3 regions of the Williamsia sp. z71 genome follow, and region 1 is predicted to be linked to each of the others. Evidence: riboswitches for the same ligand, from Rfam matches in the RefSeq annotation. Region 1 holds a riboswitch; each other region holds the start of a gene.
What was found. A riboswitch is a leader RNA that binds a small molecule or an ion and turns the genes downstream of it on or off. The one in region 1 is predicted to bind S-adenosylmethionine.
Positions count from the first base shown of each region.

Region 1 (6,023 bases):
CCTGTTCAGCGGTCAACTGTTGATCGCGTGACCCATGCAACTCGCGGGCCATTTGCGCGATCTGGTCGTGTATGCCGGACTCGAGATCATTTTGTGGACTGTCCATCTGCTCGCTCCATTGCGCATCTCGCCGGGGTGGTCAAAATCAGTCGGCAGGCCCTGATCCAAACGTATCCGTCGCCGCACGGCGCCGGATACTGTGAAGCTGAGGACGTGGGTGCCCCCTCGGTCTGGAGGACCTCCACGTCACCATTTGTCAGCGATCACAGGGTGAACGCTTGGAGCTGGGCGATACTCCGAAGAGAATCCTACAGCCAGCCCGCCGTCGACAGCCCACGCGCCATTGTCGGCGACGTGTGCGCAATGCCCCTTGATCAGTGATCGGGGGACCGGACCACGGTGAAGGTGATGCGGGTCCGCAACCGAAAGCCCAGGTGTTTGTACAACTCGATGGCGTTGGTGTTCTCGGCCGCCGCGTGTAGGAACGGTGTCTCACCCCGCGCGTAGATTCCGTCGGCGACAGCGAGGACCAGCCGGGTGGCCAGGCCTTCGCCACGGAAGTCGGCGTCGGTACACACCGCGCTGATTTCGGTCCATCCGGGTGGATGGAGGCGCTCGCCGGCCATGGCGATGAGCCGGCCTTCGCGACGGATCCCGAGATATGTTCCGAGTCGGTATGTTTCGGGACTGAAAGGCCCGGGCTTGGTGCGGTCGATCAACGCGAGCATGTCAGGAACGTCGTCCGCGCCGAGTCGTACGGCGCCGGGTTCGGGCCGTGGCTTCAGCGTCTCTGTGGCAACCATCTGGACGCCCGGGCCGCTCATGACGATCTCCCAGCCGTCGGGCAGATCGGCCACGTCGACAGGCAGTGCAACTTCTTGTCCGGGGCCGATCAGATCGGCGAGATCGCTCCACGTCTGCGCATCGCCCAGATCACCGACCCCGACGAACGGCGAGATCGTCGGGAGGTATCGCCGCGCGCGGGTGGTGCCCTCGCTCAGATGCAGATGGGCTCCTATCAGGCTCTCCCACATGGCATTATCGAGTACAGCGGTGTCCGGTGTGGTCCGAGCTGTCACCGGCTGAGCCATTCTTTCGCTATGAGTTCGTACGAGCGCACCCGCGCCGCGTGGTCGTGCGTGATGGTCGTGATCGAGAGCTCGGCGGCTCCGGTGGCGTCCCGCAAGACCTCGAGTTTGTCGGCAACGGTGGACGGCGATCCGACGAATTGCGTCAGCACCCGGTCGCGGACCAGTTCGCGGTCGTCGTCGGTCCATTCCAGCGCAGCTGCCTGCGCCGGACTCGGGTACGGGATCGCGCCTTCGCCGCGCCGGATGCTGCGGACCCAAGGTGCATATCCGCTCGCCAATTCGGCTGCTTCGTCATCGGTTTCGGCGATGACCGCATCCACCGATACCGCCACATACGGTTCCGGGACGTCCGCGGACGGTTGGAATGCTGCCCGGTAGGCGTCGACCGCGTCGATGACCGTGCTCGGGCTGTGGTGATAACTGGCAACAAAGCGCAGACCCTTCGTCCCTGCGACGGCAGCGCTGGATCCACCGGAGGCGCCGAGGATCCAGACCTGCACGTCGGCACCAGCTCCCGGGGTGGCGTGAGCGGGAAGCCCTTGTGGACTGACATATGTGTCGTCGAGGAGGGCAAGAACGGTGGAGATCTGCTCGTCATAGCTCGGGGCGTACGCGCCGGGTTGCTGGAGCAGGTCGAGTAGGTGAGTGATGGACTTACTCGCAAACGCGCCGGCGATGTTGTAGATCTTGGGCAGGAGCAGACCATTGGGGGTGTATGTGTCCTCGGTGTGGGCCGCTCCGCCGCGGGCGGACAAATAGTTTTTTGCTGCGACTTCGGTCACCGATTCCGATCCCGTGGTCGTCTCCGGGGCGGGGCGAGAAATGGATCGTCCGATACCGAGGTCGAGGCGACCCGGGTACAGCGTGTTGATCAGGCCGAACTCCTCAACCGTCGCGAGCGGCGTCCGATGACCGAATTGCACTCCGGCCGAACCCAACCGGATGGTCGAGGTGGAACCTGCGATCAGTGCGATCTCGACGGCGGGTGATGAACCGAGGACCCCCGGATTCGTATGGTGTTCGGCGAACCAATAGCGGGTATATCCGAACTGTTCGGCGCGCTGGACCAGGTCGATGGTGTTGCGCATTGCGGTGGTGGTGTCCGACCCGCTGGGACGGGGCAGAAGGTCGAGTACCGACAGGGGGATGGGCGGTGCCATTTCGAACTCCTAGTGAGCTGCTGCGGACGACGTGATCGGCGACTGCCATTCATCGGCTACGGCGTCCGATGCGCCGAAGGATGCGAAATCGGTGGTGGCGCGAAATGCATCCAATGAGTACAGATCTCGGGCATAGCGCCACAGATTCGGGAAGTCGATGAGACGCCTGGTACCGGTCCTGGCCACCGCAGCATCGTGCCGAACCAGCGTCACCCAGAGCCGGACGTCGGCCAGGGTGACGTTGTCGCCGAGGAGGTATCGATCTTCGGCGAGACGGCTGTCGAGTTCTGAATATGCCTGATACACCGTGGCCGCGGCTTCCTCGGCAACCGAACCGGTTCCGGTGGCCACGTGTGCGGCGCTGTTGACCGTGGCTCGCAACCAGACTTCCAACTCGTCGATCTGCGGGCGCAGATCCTCTGGGTAGAGGTCGAACTCACTGGTGATCTGACGGCGATACTGCGACGCGAGATCGGCGTCGAGTGTGTCGAACGTGTTGCTCACCACCTGCTTCGTCTCGCGGTCCCACAGGGTGGGGACCGACACGTGGCCGTCGAAGCCGGGTTCGGTGGCCTCATAGGCATCGCGCAACAGGGTGAAGCCGTTCACCGGGTCGGGGCCGTGGGTCTCGCGGAATGCCCACCCGCGGGCATCGCGCGCACCGTCGACGTAGCTGACACTGATCACATCGGTGAGGCCGGCCAGCTCGATGACCAGCGTGACCCGCTGAGCCCACGGGCAGAACCAACCGGAATAGACGTGATAGCGATCAGCGACGGCCGGGTAGGGCGTGGATCCGTCGCCGCTGATACGTCCGGCGAATCGATACACCGGTCGGGTGTCGTCCGGTTCGCGAGTGATCGTGTACTCACCGTAGGTCTCGGTATCGGCTGGACTGGCGAATCTCGACATGGCTAGACAACCTTTTCTGCGGAGTGGGAGCGGAAGGAGAACAGCTCGGGGGCATCTTTGTCGGCGGTGAGGTCGGCGAGGAGGCGGCCGATGGCGGGCACGAACTTGAAGCCGTGTCCGGAGAATCCGGCGGCGACCGCAACCGGACCGCGGCGGTCGATGACGAAGTCGGAGTCGGGTGTGGTGGCGTACGTGCAGCTGATCGGGGTCAGTGCGTCGGCATCGACGCCGGGCACCCAATGGCGGACGTATTCCTGCAAGGCCTTGAGTTGCCGTGGTTCCGCCGTGAAATCGCGGTGGTCGGGGTCAACGACCGGTCCGGTTCCATGGAACCCGACCTTGACGCCTTCGGCACCCGAGGACAGGCCGTACACACCACCGAATTCGGGTGCGTTCGGTCCGTCCGGGTCGTGCAGGATCCCGAAGCTGGGCCACTCGGCGTCCTGGTCACGCGGTACAAAGTGTGCAGGTTGCTCTTGGGTGACGGTGATCTGTGGCAGCGGCACGATGCCCGACAACAGCTTCGTCGCCCAGGCGCCGGCCGCCACCACCACACGTCGGGCCACGTACTCCTGGTCATCGGTGCGTACGGTGACCGAGTTGTCGTCTGTGACGTCGATCGAGATCACCTGCGATTCGTGTCGAACCTCTGCGCCGAGGGCTGCTGCGCTGCGTTGTAGCGCGCTGACAGCGTTGTCCGCATGTAGTCGGCCGCTGTTGGGGTAATACAACGCGCGGCCGTCGAATCTGATTCCGGGCCAGCGCTGCGAGGCCTCGTCGGGCTCGAGCCACTGATGGACGAGTCCGAGGTGGGCGAGGGTATCGGAGATGGCGGTCAGACGGTGCGTCCATCCTTGGTCGACGCCACCGGTGATGGTGAGCAGCTCTGACCCGGACTCCTGTTCGAGTTCCGCCCACAGCGTTTCGGCCTCGCGGGCCAGCTCTACGTAGGGGCGCTCGGCGTAGGAGGTGCGAAAGATCCGTGACGCTCCGTGGGACGCGCCGTTGCGGTGTCCGGGTGAAAAGCGTTCCAGCAAAACGGTCTCGGTGCCTCGCCGGGCGAGTTGCCAGGCGGCGGCCGAACCCATCGCCCCGCCACCGACGACGACGGTGTCGACCCTTGTCACGCTCATGTGGATCGACCTGCTCCCTCGTGTTCGTGTCGCTGTTCGAGAGCAGGTACCGCGATGAGCCGGGTGTGGTGGTCAGGGGGACTGTCGACGATCTGCTCCTTGTTGGATCGAAGCCTGTCGGACCACACGGACATCAGGTGCTCTCCTGGTAAGTGGGTGCGGTGCTGACCACGCAGCGAGCAGCACGGCGGATGTGAATGATCATCGAACTCCTGGAGATATCCTCGGGCTCAGATGCCTGAACCCCGCGCTTGCCCCATGCCGGTGAAGGCTGGGACCGTGTCTTTGATCCAGGGCACCCCGCCGCGGTGGAGGGTTGCCGACCAGCAAGCTGGAACTTGGCGCTGATACTCGTTGACACAGGGCAGCTGTTGTCCACCAAGTGAATCCGGGCATCGTGGGGGCATGCCCGGGTCGGAGGATTTCAACTGTTGGACAGAACCATACGCACGCTCCTGCCCAAATCCGAAGGATGCGCGGAGTTCCGATCGCCGAGAAGTTAAAGCAAAATGGGTATGGACGACGCCGAAGAAGTCTGTTAGCGTCGTCGTCGGTCACGAGTACCAGCGCACAGCCCCGGCTTGCTGGTCAGCAACCCTCCATCGCGGCGGGGTGCTCCGGGTGAAGACCTGGCCTGTTCGAACCCGAACAGGCAAGCGCGGAACTCCCACGTCCGAGTTCGAACTGCCGCATCGGCAGGGTTCGAACTGGCGGCGCGTGTGGAATCCCTGACACCGGAGGGTGTGAGCAATGAGCACTGCAACACTGGGACGATCCTTGGAAGCCCTTGCAGCGATTGAGGGTTCGGATACCCGAGCGCCACTGAGTGATGGCTCGACCACGCGATACGTCAACTTCGACTACGCGGCGAGTGCGCCGGCTCTGTGCAGCGTCGTCGAGCGGATCACGCAACTCCTGCCGACGTATTCGAGCGTCCACCGCGGGGCCGGTTACGCGTCGCAGGTCACCACCCAGGCATACGAGAGCGCCCGCGCGCAGGTCGCGGAGTTCGTCGGCGCCGGGCAGCAGCACAGCCTGATCTTCACCCGGAACACCACCGATTCCCTGAACCTCCTGGCCGGCTGCGTGCCGGGTAAGGTCGTCGTCCTCGACCTGGAACATCATTCAAATCTGTTGCCGTGGAGGGATGTTCACGTGGTGCGGACCGCGAATACGCTCACTGCGACGATCAGCCGGGTGGAGACCGCCCTCAAGGACACCGGCGCGGTGCTGCTGGCGGTCACCGGCGCGTCCAACGTCACCGGTGAGATCCTGCCGATCGATGAATTGGCTGATCTCGCGCACCGCAATGGTGCCCGAATTGCCGTCGACGGAGCGCAGCTGGTTCCGCATCGCAGGATCGACATCACCGCCGCCGGCATCGACTACCTGGCGTTCTCCGGTCACAAGACCTATGCACCATTCGGCTCGGGAGTGCTTGTCGGACTCCGGGATTGGCTTGACGTCGCCGAACCATACCTGGCCGGTGGTGGTGCCGTTCTGAACGTCACCGAGCAGGACGTGACGTGGGCGCGGTCGCCCGCCCGTCATGAGGGCGGCTCACCCAACGTCCTGGGTGCGGCCGCGCTCGCGGCGGCCTGCGTAGAGATCGCGTCCCTCGGTGATGCCGTGGTTTCCCATGAAACCGCGCTCACGGAACAGTTGCGCAACGGCCTGGCAGAGATCCCGGGCGTGCACCCCCTGAAGATCTTCACCGACAGCACCGA
Region 1 is NZ_JCANWX010000010.1:159,003-165,025, forward strand. It holds gene AC51GR_RS22665 (GAF and ANTAR domain-containing protein) at 1-106, opposite strand, end outside; gene AC51GR_RS22670 (GNAT family N-acetyltransferase) at 375-1,091, opposite strand; gene AC51GR_RS22675 (LLM class flavin-dependent oxidoreductase) at 1,076-2,251, opposite strand; gene AC51GR_RS22680 (glutathione S-transferase C-terminal domain-containing protein) at 2,261-3,163, opposite strand; gene solA (N-methyl-L-tryptophan oxidase) at 3,166-4,296, opposite strand; SAM riboswitch class IV at 4,539-4,656, opposite strand; SAM riboswitch class IV at 4,849-4,961, shown strand; gene AC51GR_RS22690 (aminotransferase class V-fold PLP-dependent enzyme) at 5,047-6,023, shown strand, end outside.

Region 2 (6,023 bases), on a different contig from region 1:
TCCGCGCCCGCATCGTCGGCATGTTCCGCATGACCGATGAGGCCGGTGGCGACGACAAGCTGCTGGCAGTGCCCGCCGGAGATGTCCGCTGGGACCACGTCCAGGACATCGGCGACGTCGACGACTTCGAGCTCCAGGCGATCGCGCACTTCTTCGAGCACTACAAGGACCTCGAGCCCGGCAAAGACGTCCAGGCCGGCGGATGGACCGGTAAGGCCGACGCCGAGAAGGTCGCACAAGAGGCGATCGATCGTCTGGCCAAGCACCCGGACGAGGCGAACGAGCCCTCTCGCGGCTGATCGACCCCGAACACGAACAAGGGCCCGCCTCGCAGCAGCGATGTCGGGCCCTTCTCGGTGGGGGGGTCAGGACCGGGCGCGGTCCGCGGGTGTCTCGTTGGCCTCTATGAGGCTGCGTTCTGCGGAGCTGACGTAGCGGCCGAGCAACTCGGTCAAGGTCTCGACGTCATCGTCATCCCAATCGGCCAGCATCGTCTCGAGTTCTTCGGCCCGGCGGTTGCGGAAATCGGCGACCCGCTGCGCACCGGACTCGGTGACCACGAGGATCGTGGCCCGGCCGTCGCGCGGATCGGCCTCACGCCGGACATAGCCCAGCTTGACCAGTTGAGCGACGTGCCTGCTGATGGTCGACGGGTCGCTGAACAGCGCCTCGGCCAACTCACCCGAGCGTGCCGGCGCCCGATTCAGCCGAAAAAGGCAGTGATAGGCCGCTGACTCGACAGCATCGTCCGCGGTTCGCCACCGCGTCGCCGACAACCGGTCACGCACCCGCAGGTGCCTCGCGAGGACCTCCATGAGATCCGCAATCTGAGCGTCGCGCGACGCTGTCTCCTTCAACATGGTCCTTCTCATGGTTCAACGAGTTTCGACTTGCAACTAGTTGTTGGCAGAAAGTATGGCCCGCGTCACGGAGCTTTCGCAAGAACCGGGCGTCGCCGGCGCGACAAGTCGCACCCGCTGGGCGGTGCCACTAGCCTGATGAGTCGTGACTCCATCCCCGCCGAACTCGCGCCCCCACTTCACCTCGATGCCAGATCTGGCTCTACGCGCTCTCGGCGGCGCGGTCCTCTGGACCAACGACGCCCTCTTCGCCGAGGCCGAGAATCTCATCAAGACGTCTGCCGCCGAATATCAACCGGCGACCTTCGGGCACAAGGGTCAGGTCTATGACGGCTGGGAAACCCGGCGCCGGCGCGAAGCGGGTGTGGACCAGGCCATCGTGCGACTCGGTGTCCCCGGCATCATCTACGGCGTCGTGGTCGACACATCCTGGTTCGTCGGCAACTACCCCCCCTGCATTTCAGTGGAAGCTGCTGCGGTCGAAGGCATTCCGACCATTTCGGAGCTGCTCGAGAACACCAAGTGGCAGACGATCGTCGATCGCGTCGAGGTCAACGGCGATACACAGAATCCGTTCCGGGTGGACTCCAAGGAGCGGTTCACCCATGTGCGGCTCACAATCCATCCGGACGGTGGCGTGGCCCGATTCCGGGTGCACGGCCGTGGCGTCCCCGACCCGAAGTTCTTGTCCTACGGACACTTCGACCTCGCCGCCCTCGAGAACGGCGGCATGATCACCGCCTGCTCCAACATGTTCTACGGTTCCCCGAACAACCTCCTGATGCCCGGCCGGGCCCGCACGATGGGAGAAGGCTGGGAGACCTCACGGCGGCGCGACGACGGAAACGACTGGGTCCAGGTCAAATTGGCCGGTGAGTCGACGATCGGCCTGGCCGAACTCGACACCAGCTACTTCTTGGGAAATGCACCGGGCTCGGCGATGATTCGTGGCCGCGACGGCGAAAACGGTGAGTGGTTCGAGGTTCTGGGCCGATCCGCCCTGCAACCCGACACCCGACACCGGTTCCTGATCGAGGCAGACCGGCCGATGACCGAGGCCCGCCTCGACATCTTCCCGGACGGCGGCATGGCACGACTGCGGTTGTACGGCTCGCTGACCGAAGACGCTCGCGCACGGATCATCGATCGCTGGGAAAACGGCGAGAGCTGATCGGCGGATCGGTCCGCATCACGCCTGCGATCAGGCGTGGTGTGGGGCGTCAGGCCGCGGTGGCCCGTTCGAGCAGTCCGGGCAGCACGCGGTCGGCGATGAGCTGGGCCGAACCGGGCCGATCACCCGTCCGCCCCAGGTCGAGAGGCCGCAGGATGACCGCATCGGCGACCTCGGCGGTATAGATGTCGACGATCAGCGTCAGCAATCCGTTGGCGGTGCCGACATAGCGGACGGTGTCGCCGAACCTCGACTCCCCCAGCCGCAGAAGCTCTGCCCGCGCGGTGGCCGCGTCCTCGGCGATCACCACGTCGATCTCCAACGCCACCACCAGGTCCGCGGGATCCTCGCCCAGTTCCTGCCAGCCGGCACGCAGTGCGGCTCGCTCCTTGATGCCGCCCCGCAATTCCGGCTGGCGGATCCGGCGGACCGCCGAACCCCGGGCCTCGGACGGGCCAGGCCTGCTCCAGGCGAGCTGGTGGTTGTCGCCCTCGATGGCGACCAGCAGTTCGGGGCGGGTGCGTACGGTGGTGACGCGATCTGCTTCGGTCATGATTTCTCCTGCTCAAGAGTGCTGTCCACGAGTGAGTTCAGTTGCCGGGCAAGCTCATCGACGCCGGTGTGGGCGTCCCATCGGATGACGGCGGGCTCAGGGTGTCCGGCCACGGCCAGTGAGGCGATTCCCACGCGGTCACCGGCATCGGGCCACAGCTGCAGTCGGCGGATCCCGGGATGCCGGGCGGCTTCGGCGTCAAGCCACTCGGACAGTGCCTGCTCGTGGAGACCGGCGCTCTCGTAACCGAGGTCGGCCAGCGCCCGGGCCGGGGACCGGTCAGTGCCGACGTTGCCGTCGACGGTGTGGATATCGGCGTCGGCACAGTCGGCGAGCCAGTCGCCGCGGCCCACAACCACCGCCGGACCGGCGACGGACCGGCCGGACAACACGAGGTAGTCGATCCCGTGGCTGGTCAGGTTCACCGCCCGCCGGGACACGAGCTCACTGCCATCGACCAGCAGTCGCGCGCCGCGTCGGTGTGCGATCGCCGCCAGCGCGGGCAGCGGCACCACTTCGCCGGTGGCCTCGGCGACGGCCGGAACGATCAGGAGTGCGGCGCTACGGCGTTCGAGCTCGCTGTCCACCGCGGCCAGGGTGGTCACCAGATCGACCTGCGCCGGCACCACCCGGTGGTCACCATCGGGGTGGGGTTCGTGAGGGCGGCGGTCAGATCAAGTGTGACGACGCCACCGGGCGCGACACCGGCGACCAGCGCAACGGCCTCGGCGAGTTCGGAGGCGAACAGGACCCGATCGGTCGGGCGGGCCTTCACAAACCGGGCGATCTCGTCCTTCAAATCGTTCGTGGAGGAGTTCGTCACCCACAGTCCCTTCAGATCCGGACTCGGCCGGAGTCCGCGCTTGCCGCCGTCCGAACAGACAGCGGCCAGGTTGTCACCCGGAGCACCCCGCCGCGAATGGAGGGTTGCCGGCCAGCAAGCCGGGGCTTGTCGCTGACACTCGTCACCGATGACCACATTGCAGCGCCGTTGATTTCCCTGTCAAATATCGAACCTCTTTAACCCGGCGTGAATGTTATTCCGCGCTGGCCGCGGCCTTTTGTGACCTGCGCCGATGCTGCCACCAGCGAGCGGCGAAATAGAGAAGCATGAGCGCCCCGGCACCGAAAGCCAGGTAGAACATCACCGTCGCCCCGACGGTTTCACCGACCGCGTAGCCGATGATGCACACCACGGTCACCCAGACGACACCACCGGCGACGTTTGCCAGCACATACTGACGCGTCGGCATCTTGCTCATCCCCGCCACAAACGGGGTCACGGTGCGCACGTAGCCGATCCAGCGGGCTCCGATCACCGTGGCCACCCCACCATGGCGGATGAGTTCCTCGGCCTTCTGCCAGCGTTCTCGTCCGACCCATCCGCCGAAGCGGGTTTCGGTGATGCGGCCACCGGATCTGCGGCCGATGGAATAGCCGGTCCAATCGCCGAGCACCGCGGCAACGCACGCACCGACGATCAGCCAGACGATGTTGGTCTCGCCGAGGGCGGCCGCGACCCCACCGGCGAGCAGGACCGTCTCACCGGGCAGGACCAGACCGAGCAGGGCCGCCGCTTCTCCGTAGATGACGACGAACACCACGAGATACACCGCCCACGGCGGCGTCGACTGGATGATCGAGATGACCCAGTCGGCCAGCGAGTGAAAAATGCCCACCCTCCGATCCCCGGTGACGGCCGCAGGCGGCGTCGCCCAATTCTGCGTTACAGAGCCTGGTCGAGATCCTTCAGCAGATCGTCCACACCCTCAAGACCGACCGACAGCCGAACCAGCGAATCGGACAACCCGATCGCAGCCCGACCCTCGGGTCCCATCGCGCGGTGGGTGGTGGTCGCCGGATGCGTGATCAACGACTTCGAGTCCCCGAGGTTGTTCGAGATGTCCACGATCTGCAGACCGTCGAGCAATTCGAACGCCCGCGCCTTCCCGGATACCGAACCGGTGTCGGCCAGTTCGAAGGTCACCACGGTGCCACCGCCCGACATCTGCTTCTTCGCCAGATCATGCTGCGGATGTGATTGCAGGAACGGATATCGCACCCGCGCAACCCGCGAATCGGCTTCGAGGAACTCGGCGATGCGCAGCGCCGCGGCGGTCGAGTGATCCACCCGCAGCCGCATCGTCTCGAGTCCCTTGAGCAACGTCCAGGCGTTGAACGGGCTCAGCGCCGGACCGGTGTGCCGCATCAGGGTCTGCACCGGACCGTCGATGTATTCCTTGGACCCGAGTACGGCACCACCCATCACACGGCCCTGACCGTCGATGTGTTTGGTACCCGAATACACGATGACGTCGGCGCCGAGTTCCAGGCCACTCTGCAGGAGCGGGGTCGCAAAAACGTTGTCCAGCACGACCTGTGCACCGGCGGCGTGGGCGAGCTCGCAGACCCGCTCGACGTCGACCAGGGTCTGCATCGGGTTGGACGGGGTCTCGAAGAACACCGCGTCGGTCGGCTCGGAGAGCGCCTGTTCCCACTGCTCGAGGTCTTCGCCGTCGACAAAGACGGTTTCGACGCCCCAGCGGGGCAGGATCTCGTTGCAGACGACAAAGCACGAACCGAACAGGCTGCGTGCGGCGACCAGCCGGTCACCGGCCTTGAGCAGCGCACCGAGTGCCACGAAAACCGCGGCCATGCCGCTGGCGGTGGCGAAACATGCCTCGGCGCCCTCGAGCTGACGGAGTCGCTCCTGGAACATCGCCACTGTCGGGTTGCCGTAACGGGAGTAGACGAAGCGCTCGTCCTCGCCGGTGAAAGCCCGCTCGGCCGCGGCCGCGGACGAGTAGACATAGCCCGAGGTCAGGTACATGGCCTCGGAGGTCTCCTCGAAGCCGGACCGCATGAGGCCTCCGCGCACAGCGAGGGTCTCGGGCGAAAGTCCCTCGGGCAGATTGGCGTTCAACTCGTCCTCCATCGTGCGCAATGCATTGTCTGGTAGCCGGCGGCCGGAATCACGACTGCCGCCACGGGAGGCCGGTTGCCTTCCACCCGACCGCACCGCGATGTCCGTCCTGATCGGTCGCACCCTCGAAACCGTCGAGAATGTTGTACGCCTTGGCCACGCCGTCGGCGGTCGCGGCCTCGGCTGCACCGATCGAACGCTGTCCGGACCGGCAGAGGAACACGACCTGCTGATCGTCCGCAATACCGGCCTGGCGCAGCTGCGTCACGAAATCGGCGTTGCGGGCACCGTCGGGAAAGCTGACCCATTCGATGAAGATCGCCCTCTTGGAGACATCGGTCAGGTCCGGCACGCCCACGTAGCTCCACTCGGCCTGGGTCCGACAGTCCACGAGCACCGAGGTCGGATCCTCGCGCAGGAGGTTCCAGGCTTCTTGCGGGGTCAGATCACCTGCGTAGCTCATGAGCACACCTTCCAGTTACCGGCCTCTTTGACCAGAACAATAGGTGTGATCGT
Region 2 is NZ_JCANWX010000001.1:348,083-354,105, reverse strand. It holds gene AC51GR_RS01520 (inorganic diphosphatase) at 1-299, shown strand, start outside; gene AC51GR_RS01515 (MarR family winged helix-turn-helix transcriptional regulator) at 366-860, opposite strand; gene alc (allantoicase) at 1,006-2,031, shown strand; gene AC51GR_RS01505 (hypothetical protein) at 2,081-2,584, opposite strand; gene AC51GR_RS01500 (aminotransferase class V-fold PLP-dependent enzyme) at 2,581-3,213, opposite strand; gene AC51GR_RS01495 (hypothetical protein) at 3,186-3,407, opposite strand; SAM riboswitch class IV at 3,439-3,554, opposite strand; gene AC51GR_RS01490 (DedA family protein) at 3,622-4,263, opposite strand; gene AC51GR_RS01485 (O-succinylhomoserine sulfhydrylase) at 4,311-5,519, opposite strand; gene AC51GR_RS01480 (rhodanese-like domain-containing protein) at 5,557-5,970, opposite strand; gene AC51GR_RS01475 (Rv0361 family membrane protein) at 5,967-6,023, opposite strand, start outside.
Region 2: linked by a shared signal. The riboswitch ahead of AC51GR_RS01495 (hypothetical protein) and the one ahead of solA (N-methyl-L-tryptophan oxidase) in region 1 are both predicted to bind S-adenosylmethionine.

Region 3 (6,023 bases), on a different contig from region 1:
CGCTTGCGTCTCTGTGCCGAGATCGGCGCCTCGATCACATTCTCCAGGGCGGTCAGATGCGGAAACAGGTTGAAGTTCTGGAACACAAAACCGATCCGCGAGCGCTGCTGCAGAATCTCCTTGTTGCTCAGCTCGTGAAGCTTGTTTCCCCTGCGTTTGTACCCCACCAGGTCACCATCGACACGGACGGTGCCGTGATCGACTTTCTCCAGGTGGTTGAGGGCACGCAACAGCGTCGACTTGCCTGATCCCGACGGACCGATGATCGCGGTGACCTCACCTGGGCGAACCACCAGATCGACGCCCTTGAGCACCTCCAGGTCGCCGAAAGACTTGTGAACTCCCCTGACCTCGACCGCGTACCTCGAATTCTCTATCGCCTCGGTCATCGGGTCGCCCCGCGTGGAGCAAAGGAGATGTCGGAGAACCGCTTTCGGATCTGCTGCACCGGCGTCAACGGAATGGTCCGCAGCGCGCCCTTGGCATAGTGCCGCTCCACGTAGAACTGCACCACCGACAAGATCGACGTCAGGACGATGTACCAGACCGTGGCAACCATCAGCAGCGGGACGACCCGTCCACTGCGCCCGTAGATGACCTGCACCTGGTAGAACAACTCGGCAATTGCCATGACCGACACGATCGAAGTGCCCTTGAACAAGCTGATGACCTCGTTCGCGGCGTTCGGAAGGATTCCCCGCATCGCCTGCGGCAGAATGATCTTGAAGAACTCGCGGCGCTTCGGAATACCCAGTGCGGCAGCGGCTTCGAGCTGACCCTGATCCACCGAGATGATCCCGGCCCGGATGATCTCCGCCGAATACGCCGCCTGGTGCAACGCCAGACCGATGATGGCCGCAGCCGAACCACTGATCACGTTGTTGACATTGAACTCGAAGAAGCCCGGCCCGAACGGAACTCCCACCGACAGCGACTGATAGAGGTACGCGAGGTTGAACCAGAACAGCAACTGGACGATCAAGGGGATCGAACGAAACGCCCAGATGTAGAACCAGGCAATCACCTGCAGTACCGGATTTTTCGACAGCCTGGCCGCGGCCAGCGCGATGCCGATCGCAAATCCGAACAGCGATCCCCAGAACGTCAACTGGATGGTCAGCCACAACGCAGACATCACCGACGACGCGGTGAAGTACTGCGCGAACGTCCCCCAATCCCAGCCCGGGTTGGTCGCAAATCCGTGCAAGAACTGGGCGACAACGATCAGCGCGGCAATCGCGATGATCCAACGCCATGGATGCCACTTCCGCGCGATGACCAGGTCGGCGTCGTCCACCGCCGCGGATTCGTCGAGCGTGGAGCGGATATCTATCTGGGTCACTGTGACCACCGGTGTATGCGCGCAGCGAGCATCGCTGAAGGGCCTTCCAATAGGGCAAGAATGTGTGGGTGAGGTGGGTCAGACCTACGTACAGACGCCGGTGCCCGCTCGGCACAGGTCGACGTGCAGACGTCTCCACGAAGCGCGATCCATAATCGTTCCTCCATCGTTCTTGGCGGTAGCACCCACACGTCCTGCGACGGGGTTGCTGCGACGTCGACGAGCCAAGTCTCTCGGTCGCTCTGGATGGTGAGGAGGAATCTATGCGGTCGATGGACCAGACGTCAAGGGGTAGAATTTGATTTGCCTTGCGACACTGGGCTTTCGGGTTGCAATCACCATGTTTTAAACCTTGCGCCCCACCCTTGTGTCTGAAATCGGAACTGGTGTGACAGACAAAAGATCGCCCCCTCAAAAAGCTTGAGGGGGCGATCAGTCGGGACAGTGCACGTCTACTCGACGTCCGCCTTGTCCACCACAACCGTTCCGCGCCAGCCGCCGACCACGCGCATGACGTGGTAGATCAGGAGTGCCGCCAGCGCACCGAGTGCGATGCCACCGAAGCTCAAATCGCCTATCGTCCACGAGAAGTCGGCGATACCGATCACGAGTGCGATGGCGGCGGTGAACTGGTTGACCGGTTTGGAGAAGTCCACCTTGTTCGTCACCCAGATGTGCACGCCCAGGATGCCGACCAGACCGTAGAGCGCGGTGGTCACACCACCGAGGACACCCGGCGGGACCGATGCGATCACCGCACCGACCTTCGGCGACATACCCAGCAGCACCGCGGCGATGCCGGCCACCCAGTAGGCGGCCGTCGAGTACACCTTGGTCGCCGCCATGACACCGATGTTCTCGGCGTACGTCGTTGTGGCAGAACCGCCGCCGCTGCCGGCCAAGACCGTGGCGATACCGTCGGCAGCCAAGGCGCGACCGATCTTGTGGTCGTAGTTGATCCCGGTCATCGTGTTGATCGACTTGACGTGCCCGATGTTCTCGACGACCAGCACCAGCACCACCGGCAAGAACATCGGCAGCACCGACAGATGGAACGTCGGCGCCTGGAAATCGGGCAGGCCGACCCAATCGGCGGCTCCGATGGGGTCGGTGTCGACCTTGTCGCGGGCCAGGGCGAACAGGTAGCCGATGACAACGCTGGTGAAAATGGCGAGTCGTCCGAGCAGTCCCTTGAACAGCACCAGCGAGGCAATCAGCAGCACCAGGACCAGCGTGGCCGTGACCGCATCCTGCTCGTAGTTCGACTTGGCCGTGGGCGCGAGATTCAGGCCGATCAACGCGACGATGGTTCCGGTCACGATCGGCGGCATCAACGCGTGGATCCAGCCGGTGCCTGCGAAGTGCACCACCACGCCGATGACGACCAGCACCGCGCCCACCATCACGATGCCGCCCAGCGCGGATCCGTGCCCATGCGAGGCCGTCGCGGCGAGCACCGGAGCGATGATCGCAAAACTCGAACCGAGGTAGCTCGGCAACTGGTTGCGGGTGATCAGCAAGAACAGGATCGTGCCGATGCCGGAGAACAGGAGCGTCGTCGCCGGCGGGAATCCGGTGAGTACCGGAACGAGGAATGTCGCACCGAACATGGCCACCACGTGCTGCAGGCCGATGCCCACCGTGCGCGGCCACGACAGCCGTTCGGTCGGAGCAACCACCTCGTTGCTCCCGGCCGGCGACCAACCGAACAGCGGCGACCGGGTTTGGGTGGTCGCCTTGCCGGACGCAGCCGGCTTCAGATCTTCCTCAGACATGGGCAACAGTCTGCCGCGTTATGTGCCGATCCACGCCATTGCCTCCGATTCTCCGGCGCCACGTGGCCCGCACTGATCGCGAGACGGTAAAGTTACCGGCGGTGTGCCGGGAAGTCTGGTCGGCCGCGTGCTCAAGATGCCGTTGTTTCGACGGTCCGCGCGTGTCGTGTTTCTCCGACCCCTAGACAGGACACAACGTTGTCAGCGCAGGATCGAAAAACCCCCTCGACACTCTTTGCCCGCGGCTCATGGGCGGAGGCGTCGCGCATCGCCGACATCCTCCGCAAAGAAACCATCGGTGGGGCAATCCTCCTGGTGGCCACCGTGGTCGCACTGATCTGGGCGAACTCGCCGTGGTCCGATGCGTACGTCGAGCTGAGCGAGTTCCGGGTCGGCACCGACGCCCTGGGCGTGCACCTCGACTTGTCTCTGGCCACCTGGGCCGCCGACGGATTGCTCGCGATCTTCTTCTTCGTGGTCGGCCTCGAGCTCAAACGTGAGTTCGTCGCCGGCGACCTCCGCGATCCGAAACGTGCGGTCCTCCCGATTGCCGCAGCGGTCGGCGGCATGATCGTGCCGGCGATCATCTTCGTGGCGTTCACCGCCCACGTCGGCGATGGCGCCACGCAAGGCTGGGCCATTCCCACCGCGACGGACATCGCGTTTGCGGTGGCCGTCCTGGCGGTCATCTCCACGCATCTACCGGTGGCGTTGCGGACGTTCCTGCTCACCCTGGCCGTGGTCGACGACCTGCTCGCCATCACCGTCATCGCAGTCTTCTACAGCGAAGACATCGATCTCGGCGCGCTCGCGCTCGCCGCGGTACCGCTGGTGCTGTTCGCGATCTGTGTGCAGCGACGAATCCGGTCCTGGTGGCTGCTCATTCCGCTGGCCACCCTGACCTGGGTGTTCGTCCATGAGTCCGGGATCCACGCTACGGTCGCCGGTGTTCTGCTCGGGTTCACCGTTCCCGTGCTTCGCAGCAAGGCCGCCGGCGGCCCGGAAGCCGGCATCGGTCTGGCCGAGCACTTCGAACACCGGATCCGGCCCATCTCGGCCGGCATCGCGATCCCGATCTTTGCGTTCTTTGCCGCCGGCGTCGCGATCGGCGGGTTCGACGGTCTGACCGATGCGTTGAGTGACCCGATCGCCCTGGGCATCATCTTCGGCCTGGTCTTCGGCAAAGCGATCGGCATCTTCGGCACCACCCGACTGCTATCGGCGTTCACGCGTGCCTCCCTCGACGCCAGCGTTCGCTGGATCGACGTCTTGGGCATCTCGATCCTCGCCGGCATCGGTTTCACCGTCTCGCTACTCATCGGTGACCTAGCCTTCGGCCTGGGCACCGAGCGCGACCAAGTCGTCAAGATCGGCGTGCTGACCGGATCGCTGTGCGCGGCCCTGATCGCATCAATCCTGTTGCGTGCCCGAAATCGGCACTACCGCAGGATTCAGGAAGAAGAAGAGCGCGACGACAACCACGACGGCATCCCCGACATCTACCAGAACGAAAACAACAGCTAGCCGACCATTCTCACGCCACGACGGTTACCAACTTCGACCCCGTGAGGCACCGACAAGGGTAAATGACCCTTCGTCGGTCCTCAGCGGGCCGAAGTTGGCGGTGTTTCAAGCAGTACTCAGAGTTCCTCAACCGTGATGAGGCCGTCCTGGAGCGCGCGTGCGAGCAGCGAGGTCTTCGACGTGGCCGATCGACCGACCGCGTCGTATTTGTCGCGGATCCGCGCGATATGGGTGTTCACGGTTGCCGAGGAGATGAACAGCGTGCGGGCAGCGACATCCTTCGAGTCGCACAGCAGCCACGCACGAAGGACCTCAATCTCCCGCGCACTCAAGCTCGGCCTGGCCAGTATCTCGGCGGTCGCCTGATTCATCGTGAACATTTTCGATCCGATCTTTCGTTCGACAGCCGAGGGTTTGACTGCCTGTCTCCCACTAAAGCTAGTGGCACAGTCCGACAACATCCAGCCAGCCTTTTCAATGCCCCCCGAACGGGGGGCATTGTTCACAACAAAAATATTGTTGCCCAAAGCTGCTGGCTCCGTTGATCTTGCGATCCGCGGCCGCGCGGATAGTCTGCGACTCACCCCTGTGAGACCACGAATCGACAAGCGTGACTTCGCCATTCATATCCGTATCCAGAAACCGGTCATTCCTGTCCGGACAAGCCCCTTGCCCCACATCACTTTTGAGATCTCAAAAGCCGGCCTCGCGCACCGAGCGATCCGAACGACCGACCGGTGCGCGAGAGCAACTCGCTACTCAGTCGATACCGGGAGGACGGGTTCGCGTACCGGACGTTTGGATCCCAGACGCCAGATCGCGTGTTCGGTATGGAGAACGTTCCAGTGCTTCTGTATCGCGACATCTCTGATGAGTTCGCTCGCCACCGCGGGCGTCACCTCGTCGACGGGGATCTCCAGAACACGCGCGACATGGTTCACGATCACACGATCGACCTTCACGGCAGGGACTCCTGCGAGCGTCAGTACATACGCCCAGGTGACACCCGAGCGCTGACCCGGCACCGCCAGCCACGATTTCTTGACCGCGTCGAGAGCATCCGAATCGGCCACATCGCGCAGGTCAGCGGTGGTCTCGATCCCGAGGTCGACAAATCGGCCCGCTGCCTCTTTGACCGCCTGCGCTTTCAGCGGCGCACCGGGCGTCGACGATGTCGGCCTTCGATTGCCGATCGTGGATGCCCACTCCGACGCGTCCCCCAACTCGTGAAACGTCCGGAGCAGTTCGGGCGCTCCGTCACGCGTGATGTCACCGCCCTGCGCGGCCCGGTAGATGCCGTACCGCTCAAAGATGTTCTCAACCGTCACATGACGCGCACCCGTCGAATAGATGGCGTCGATGATGCACAGCGCCAACGCTTT
Region 3 is NZ_JCANWX010000011.1:74,295-80,317, reverse strand. It holds gene AC51GR_RS23190 (amino acid ABC transporter ATP-binding protein) at 1-389, opposite strand, end outside; gene AC51GR_RS23185 (amino acid ABC transporter permease) at 386-1,351, opposite strand; SAM riboswitch class I at 1,503-1,595, opposite strand; gene AC51GR_RS23180 (uracil-xanthine permease family protein) at 1,795-3,117, opposite strand; gene nhaA (Na+/H+ antiporter NhaA) at 3,316-4,641, shown strand; gene AC51GR_RS23170 (LuxR C-terminal-related transcriptional regulator) at 4,758-5,012, opposite strand; gene AC51GR_RS23165 (DUF8548 family protein) at 5,397-6,023, opposite strand, start outside.
Region 3: linked by a shared signal. The riboswitch ahead of AC51GR_RS23185 (amino acid ABC transporter permease) and the one ahead of solA (N-methyl-L-tryptophan oxidase) in region 1 are both predicted to bind S-adenosylmethionine.